2 regions of the Bradyrhizobium sp. SZCCHNR1043 genome follow, and region 1 is predicted to be linked to the other one. Evidence: riboswitches for the same ligand, from Rfam matches in the RefSeq annotation. Region 1 holds a riboswitch; the other holds the start of a gene.

Evidence for each region. A riboswitch is a leader RNA that binds a small molecule or an ion and turns the genes downstream of it on or off. The one in region 1 is predicted to bind S-adenosylmethionine.
Region 2: another riboswitch for S-adenosylmethionine. It lies ahead of QX039_RS31265 (O-succinylhomoserine sulfhydrylase); the one in region 1 lies ahead of QX039_RS31655 (homoserine O-acetyltransferase).

Annotation. Positions count from the first base shown of each region.
Region 1 covers NZ_JAUEYN010000024.1:8,188-12,394, forward strand. Annotated here, with positions in the region: gene hisC (histidinol-phosphate transaminase) at 1-846, opposite strand, end outside; gene QX039_RS31650 (chorismate mutase) at 884-1,717, opposite strand; SAM riboswitch at 1,916-1,995, shown strand; gene QX039_RS31655 (homoserine O-acetyltransferase) at 2,087-3,301, shown strand; gene metW (methionine biosynthesis protein MetW) at 3,305-3,970, shown strand; gene QX039_RS31665 (GIY-YIG nuclease family protein) at 4,076-4,207, shown strand, end outside.
Region 2 covers NZ_JAUEYN010000023.1:3,854-8,060, forward strand. Annotated here, with positions in the region: gene QX039_RS31260 (SGNH/GDSL hydrolase family protein) at 1-593, shown strand, start outside; gene QX039_RS31265 (O-succinylhomoserine sulfhydrylase) at 695-1,903, opposite strand; SAM riboswitch at 1,980-2,059, opposite strand; gene QX039_RS31270 (2'-deoxycytidine 5'-triphosphate deaminase) at 2,172-3,278, shown strand; gene QX039_RS31275 (MATE family efflux transporter) at 3,399-4,207, shown strand, end outside.

The DNA of each region.
Region 1 (4,207 bases):
GTTGCGCCAGGTCTCGGTGTGTGCCTTCGACATCTGCTGATGCGCGGTGTCCTCGATCGCGGCGACCGCAGCGAGCATCGCGGGCGAGGAGACGTTGAACGGCCCGCGGATGCGGTTGATGGCATCGACGATGTGCGCCGGGCCGAGCATCCAGCCGACGCGGAGCGCTGCGAGGCCGTGGATCTTGGAAAAGGTGTGGGTGACGACGGTGTTCTCGGTCGTGGCGACCAGCTCGATCCCGAACTCATAATCGTTGCGCGAGACGTAGTCGGCATAGGCGGCGTCGAGCACCAGCACGACATGCGAGGGAAGGCCGGCGCGCAGCCGCTTGACCTCGTCGAACGGGATGTAGGTGCCGGTCGGGTTGTTCGGATTGGCGAGCCACACGAGCTTGGTGCGCGGCGTCACCGCGGCCAGGATCGCGTCGACGTCGGTGCGATACTCGGTCTCGGCGGCAACCACGTTCCTGGCGCCGCAGCCCATGGTCGCGATCGGATAGACCAGGAAGCCGTGCGCGGTCGAGATCGCCTCGTCGCCTTGCCCGAGAAAGGTGTGTGCCAGCAGATTCAGGATCTCGTCGGAGCCGGCGCCGCAGACGATGCGGCCGGGATCGAGGCCATAGGTGCGGCCGATCGCCTCGCGCAGCACCCGCGAGGTGCCTTCCGGATAATCCTCCAGATGTGTGGCCGCGCTCTTGAAGGCCTCGATCGCCTTGGGTGAAGGACCGAACGGAGTCTCGTTCGCCGACAGCTTGAACACCTTGCGGCCCGGCTCGGGCTTCGGGCTCTTGCCCGGCGTGTAGGGCGCAATGTCGAGGATGCCGGGATTCGGCACGGGGCGGTTCATCGTCAACTCCGGAAAATCATCACTGGCGCGGGGCGTCTCAGCTGGGAACCGTATAGCGTTTCGCATGGCCGCCGACGAGGGCCGTCGAGCGCACCGAGGCGCCCGCCGCGATCAGGGCAGCCTTGATCTTGTCGAGGTTCGACGGCGACTCGATCGACACCAACAGCGCCGCGCCGTCAAAGGCGGTATCGGGCACCGCGATGACGTCGGCGAGCGGCGACAGCGCGCGGGACACCTGCGCATTCCAGCCGGAGACGCGGATGCTCCAGGTCTCGACCTCCAGCACCAGCGCGTCGTCCGCGACGCGCGAGATCGCGAACACCGGCAGCGCCGCCGGATGGTCGGCCCGCTCGATGAACGGCATCCGCGCGATGATCTTCGGCGCGCCCGCGGGCTCCAGCGTGATCCACCACGGCGTATGCCCCGAGGTCGTCGACACCAGCGCGAGATCGCCCTTCGAGCGCGCCACGGCTTCGACGGCGGCCTGGGCGCTGAAATGGGCGACATAAGGCACCACGAAGCCGAAATGGAACCTGGCGGAATCGCGCATCGCGGATTCGCCGACCGACACGTCGGCGTGAACCGAGAACGGCGCCTGCACGTAAGTGAACGTCGAGACGATCACGCGCCAGATGCCCTCGACGGTGTCGAGCGGCAGGATGCCGCGATGGCGCTGCACCAGGCGCCGCATCATGTCGGCCTCTCGCGCCGGGCGGAACGCCGAGCCGACCTCCTGGGTCTTCTTGACCTTGATCAGCCGGTCGATGATGTCGGCCCTGTTCATCAGGAGCTGATGGACCTGCTCGTCGATCGCGTCGATCTCCTTGCGCAAATCGGCGAGCGAGGGAGGGGCTGGCGGCGGGGTCGACATGGGCAGGGTCACTCTTCGCAGGCCGCGGGTCAACGCGCGGCGGACTGGAACGGATGCCGTTCTCTCCGATGCGGGGGACGTGCGCAACAGCAAGTTTACCTCGTGCTGCCTAGGCTTGGCTGACCTGCAGCCATGGGGCGCCCGATCGGCGGTCAACCCGAGCTTGCCTTGACGAGGAGCGCCCGCGGGACTAGTTTCTGCCTGTTCCGTGGTCATTTGAGCCGGCCGGCTTGCAGCCACGTTAAAAAACTCGCTAAACAGGCCGGGGACGTTATCGATCCCGGCCGAACCCCAGTTCAGGCCGGGTTTTTCATGGCCTGATGTGTCACGTGGTTCGGGAGCCCTTGCCGGATGGCCGGGGTGAGAGACATGACAGGCCTGACGCCGAAACCCACCTCCGCGCTGCGCACGATTGCGCCCGAAGAGCGCTCGCACGAGGTCGATCATCCGAGCTCGCTGGTCGCGCAGTTCGGTGCCGACAAGCCGCTCAGGCTCGATTGCGGCGTCGACCTGTCGCCGTTCCAGATCGCCTACCAGACCTATGGCGAGCTCAACGCCGACAAGTCGAACGCGGTCCTGGTCTGCCACGCGCTGACCGGCGACCAGCACGTCGCCAACCGTCATCCGGTCACCGGCAAGCCGGGCTGGTGGGAGACGCTGGTCGGCCCCGGCCGTCCGCTCGATCCCAGCCGCTATTTCATCATCTGCTCGAACGTGATTGGCGGCTGCATGGGCTCGACCGGCCCGGCCTCGCTGAACCCTGCGACCGGCAAGGTCTGGGGGCTCGATTTCCCGATCATCACCATCCCCGACATGGTGCGGGCGCAGGCGATGCTGATCGACCATCTCGGCATCGACACGCTGTTCGCCGTGGTCGGCGGCTCGATGGGCGGCATGCAGGCGCTGCAATGGACGGTGGCCTATCCGCAGCGCGTGTTCGCCACGCTCGCGATCGCCTGCGCCACGCGGCACTCGGCACAGAACATCGCCTTCCACGAGCTCGGCCGCCAGGCCGTCATGGCCGATCCCGACTGGGACCACGGCCGCTACGGCGACAAGGGCACTCATCCGCATCGCGGCCTCGCGGTGGCACGGATGGCCGCGCATATCACTTATCTGTCGGATGCCGCCCTGCATCGCAAGTTCGGCCGCCGCATGCAAGACCGCGAGTTGCCGACGTTCTCGTTCGACGCCGACTTCCAGGTCGAGAGCTATCTGCGCTATCAGGGCTCGTCCTTCGTCGAGCGCTTCGACGCCAACTCCTATCTCTATCTGACGCGGGCGATGGACTATTTCGACATCGCCGGCGACCACGATGGCGTGCTGGCGGCGGCGTTCCGCGGCATCAAGACGCGCTTTTGCGTGGTGTCCTTCACCAGCGACTGGCTGTTTCCGACTTCGGAGTCGCGGGCGCTGGTGCATGCGCTCAACGCGTCCAGCGCGCGCGTGTCGTTTGCCGAGATCGAGACCGACAGGGGGCACGACGCGTTCCTGCTCGACGTCCCCGAGTTCTTCGAGATCGCCAGCGCTTTTCTCGATTCCGCCGGCAAGGCGCGCGGCCTCAAGGTCGCGACGGGAGGCTGAGACATGAGCATGCAGGGTGTGCTGCCGCTGAACGGATTCTCCGGCGGCGAGGTGCTGGCCTATCGGCCCGATCATCTCCTGATCGCCGGCATGGTCGAGAGCGGCTCCAAGGTGCTCGACATCGGCTGCGGCGACGGTGACCTGCTGCAGCTGCTCGAGAGCCGCGGCATCGACGGCCGCGGCATCGAGCTGTCGCGCGAGGGCGTCAACCATTGTGTCGCCAAGGGCCTCGCGGTGGTGCAGGGCGATGCTGACACCGATCTCGTCGATTATCCCGACGATGCGTTCGACTACGTGGTCCTGTCGCAGACCCTGCAAGCGACGCGGCGGCCCAAGACGGTGCTGGAAAATCTCCTGCGCATCGGCCGCCGTGCCATCGTCACCTTCCCGAATTTCGGCTTCTGGCGGCTGCGGCTGCAGCTGCTGGTCGGCGGCCACATGCCGCGCACCGACAATCTGCCTTTCACCTGGTACGACACGCCGAACATCCATTTCTGCACCATCAAGGACTTCGTCCAGCTCTGCGACGAGATCGGCGTCAAGATGGAGCGCGCCGTCGCACTTGATAGTTACGGCCGTCCCTTGCGCGTCGCCATGCCCTGGTGGTTCTGGAACATGTTCGGCGAGCAGGGGGTGTTTCTTCTGAGCAGGGCGGAGAAGGGGCGGTAGGGGCAGGGGCGACATTCGCTGGGCGCCTCGTTCAAGTTTGCGGCCCGCTCTCTCCGCCGTCATGGCCGGGCTTGTCCCGGCCATGACGTCTTGCAGTATGGCGAGATGGCGGGCGGCTACGTGTACTTCATGACTAATCGTCCCAACGGTGCGCTCTATGTCGGCGTGACCAGCGATCTCGTGCGCCGTGTCTTTCAGCATCGATCCGGCTTGGTTGACGGCTTCACCAGGCGGTAT
Region 2 (4,207 bases), on a different contig from region 1:
GCGCGAGCGCGCCGGACTACACCTATCCGAATCGGCTCGCCGCGCAGCTGCGCCGGCAATATCCGATGGTCGACATCAGCGTCATCAATGCCGGCGTCGGCGGCGAGGATGCGCCGGAGATGATGAAGCGGCTGGAGACGTCGGTGATCGACCGGCATCCGGATCTCGTGATCTGGCAGGTCGGCACCAATGCCGTGCTGCGCGATCTCGATCCCGCCGAGACCGCCAAGCTGGTCGATGACGGCGTCGCCAAGATCCAGGCGGCGGCCTCCGATGTCGTGCTGGTCGACCTGCAATATTCGCCGCGCGTCAACGAGCGCTCGGAGAACGCCAGCCGCATGAACAAGCTGCTCGGGCGTATCGCCGAGCTGCATCACGCCGGCATCTTCCCCCGCTTCGAGGTGATGCGCGACTGGCACGAGCGGCAGGCGATCCCGATCAACGAGTTCGTGATCTCGGACGGTCTGCACATGAGCGATTGGGGCTACGCCTGCTTCGCCCAGCTGCTCGGCGACGACATCATCCGCTCGGTCGGCCAGGTCAAGCTCGGCATCAACACGCCGGCCAACGTGCTGACCTATCGGCCGATGTGAGAGTGGCGAGTAGGGAATAGCGAGTAGCGAGTAGCGAGTAGCGAGTAGCGAATAGGATGCAATCGGTACGCCCTATTCGCCATTCTCTATGCGGCCATTCGCTACGCGGCCCTCAGGGCCGCATCCAGATCCTCGATCAGATCGTCGGCATGCTCGAGCCCGGCGGAGAAGCGGATGAAGCCCTCGCTGATGCCGAGCTCGGCGCGCGCCTCCGGCGTCAGCCGCTGGTGCGTCGTCGTCGCCGGATGCGTGACCAGCGTCTTGGCGTCGCCGAGATTGTTGGAGATGCGCGCGAGCTTCAAGCCGTTGAGCGTGCGGAAGGCGCCGGCCTTGCCGCCCTTCACCTCGAAGCCGACCAGCGTCGAGCCGGCGCGCATCTGCTTGCGCACGGTCGCCGCCTGCGGATGGTCCTCGCGACCGGGATAGATCAGCCGCGAGATCTTCGGATGCGCCGCGAGAAAGTCGGCCACCTTCGCCGCCGTCTCGGTCTGCGCGCGCACGCGCACCGCCAAGGTCTCCAGGCCCTTGAGCAGGACCCAGGCGTTGAACGGCGAGATCGACGGACCGGTCTGGCGCATGAAATTGTGGATGTGCTCGGCGATGAACGCCTCCGACGACAGGATCACGCCGCCGAGGCAGCGGCCCTGGCCATCGATGTGCTTGGTCGCGGAATACACCACGACGTCGGCGCCGAGCGCGAGCGGGCTCTGCCAGATCGGGGTCGCGAACACGTTGTCGACGATCAGTCGCGCGCCACGGGCGTGCGCGATCTCGGCGATCGCGGGAATGTCCATCACGTCGAGCGTCGGATTGGTCGGGCTCTCCAGGAAGAACGACTTGGTGTTCGGCCTGACCGCCTTCTGCCATTGGTCGAGGTCGAGCCCATCGACCAGGGTCGATTCGATGCCGTAGCGCGGCAAGAGATCTTCGACGACGTAGCGGCACGAGCCGAACAGCGCCTTGGCGGCGACGACGTGATCGCCGGCACGGAGGGGAGCGAGGATTGCCGTGGTGACTGCGGCCATGCCGGTTGCGGCCGAGCGGCAGGCCTCGGCGCCCTCGAGCTCGATCATGCGGCGCTCGAACATTGCCGTGGTCGGGTTGGAGAAGCGCGAATAGATGAAGCCGGGATCCTCGCCCTTGAAGCGCGCCTCGCACTCCTCGGCGGTGGCGTAGACGAAGCCTTGCGTCAGATAGAGCGCCTCGGCGGTCTCGCCGAATTCGGAACGCAAGGTGCCGGAATGCACCAGACGGGTTTCAGGACGATAGCGGGCGAACGACGCCGGGGCCTTCGCGGGGGACTTCGACATGTGACCTCCATCGTGACCACCGCCTCCAGCGATGGGCACAAAAAAACCGGCCTGGGAAAACTCCTCACGGCCGGGATCACAATCGTCCCCGGCCTGTTTAGCGACTTATTTAACGTGGCTGCAAGCCGGCCGGCTCAAATCACCACGGGATAAGTCGTGCTCATAGTCGCAACCGGCCTTTCCGTCAAGCCAGCCATCGGATAACCGGTAAAAAGACCCTATATAGGCTCGATAAGCCGCCGTTCCGGCGCCTGCAAAGGATCAGGTCTTGCCGTTTTCGCTCAGCCCCGACGCCCACGGCATCCTCCCCGATCGCATGATCGTGGCGATGGCGGAGGCTGGCCTGATCATCCCCGCATACGATTTTGTCGAAAGCCAGATCCAGCCGGCGAGCCTGGACCTGCGGCTCGGCGACATCGCCTATCGCGTGCGGGCAAGCTTTCTGCCCGGGCCGGGCGCGACGGTCGCCGAGCGTATCGACGAGTTGAAGCTGCACGAATTCGCGCTCGCCGACGGCGCAGTGCTGGAGACCAACTGCGTCTACATCGTGCCGCTCTTGGAGAGTCTCGCGCTGCCGAAGGACATCGTCGCGGCCGCCAATCCGAAGAGCTCGACCGGGCGGCTCGACGTGTTCACCCGCGTGATCGCCGACGGCACGCGACGGTTCGACATGATCGGAGCCGGCTATCACGGTCCGCTCTACGCCGAGATCAGCCCGAAGACGTTTCCCGTTTTGCTGCGCGAAGGCTCGCGCCTGTCCCAGGTCCGCTTCCGCTACCGCGACGCGGTTCTGTCGGAGGACGAACTGATCGCGCTGCATCAGGCCGAGCGGCTGGTGGATCGCGATGATGCGGATCTCGTCGGCGGCGTCGCTCTTTCCGTCGACCTGTCCGGCAGCAATGCCAACGGCTATGTGGGCTATCGCGCCAAGCGCCATACCGGCGTCGTCGACGTCGACCGCCGCGCTGGCTATGCCGTGGAGGAGTTCTGGGAGCCGATCAAGGCGCGCCCCGACGGCAGCCTCATTCTCGATCCCGGCGAGTTCTACATCCTGGCTTCGAAGGAGGCCGTGCAGGTGCCGCCGGACTACGCCGCCGAGATGGTGCCGTTCGATCCGCTCGTGGGCGAATTCCGTGTCCACTATGCCGGCTTCTTCGATCCCGGCTTCGGCTATGCCGGCGCCGGCGGGCAGGGCTCGCGCGCGGTGCTCGAGGTGCGCTCGCGCGAGGTGCCGTTCATCCTCGAGCACGGTCAGATCGTCGGCCGCCTCGTCTATGAGAAGATGCTGGCCCGGCCGAACGCGATGTATGGCAGCCGCATCGGCTCCAACTACCAGGCCCAGGGCCTGAAGCTCTCCAAGCACTTCCGCCTCTAGGCCCGGCTGCGCGCTGACCGCGCACCCCCAATGCGCCCGCTGCACGGGGCGCGGCCCGGCGGTGTGCTAGGAGGAACGACAAAGGTCCCGCCAGATGGCGCGGCCAAACGGGGAGCGAGCATGTCCGAGATCGGCTTGGCCGACAGTCCGGTCGGCGAGGGGCGTACGTTGCCGCCCATCGCGAAGCCGGTTCGGAATGCGCTCGTCGACGGCCCCATTCTGCGCACCCTGCTGTCGCTGGCCTGGCCCAACATCATCGCGAACACGGCAGGCACCTGCGTCGTCATCGCCGAGACCTCCTATATCGGCCGGCTCGGTATCGAGGCGTTGGCGGCGATGGCACTGGTGTTCCCGCTGGTGATCCTGACCATGACGATGTCCGGCGGCGCCATGGGCGGCGGCGTGGCCTCGGCGATCGCGCGGGCGCTCGGCGCCGGCGACACCGAACGGGCCTCGACCCTCGCCACGCACGCGCTGCTGATCGCGCTATTGTTCGGCGCGACCTTCATGATCGGCATGCTGGTGTTCGGACCTGCCTTGCTGGAGGTGCTCGGCGGCCGCGGCGCGGTGCTGAGCCATGCCACGGCCTATCTGCAGATCTTCTTCGGCGGCGCCATCCTGCCCTGGCTGATGAACTCGATGGCCGGCATCCTGCGCGGCACCGGCAACATGAAGCTGCCGTCGTTCATGATCCTTAGCTCGGCCGTGCTGCAGATCGTGCTCGGCGGCACGCTGAGTCTGGGCCTCGGGCTCGGCATGCGCGGCGTCGCCGCCGGCGCGCTGCTGGCGTTCTGCGTCAGCATCTCGGTGATGGGCTGGTATCTGTTCTCCGGCCGCGCGCGCGTCCGGCCGAAGCTGCGGGGCCTCAAGATCAGCCGTGCGATGTTCGCCGACATCCTCAAGGTCGGCGCCATCGCCTGCTTCTCGCC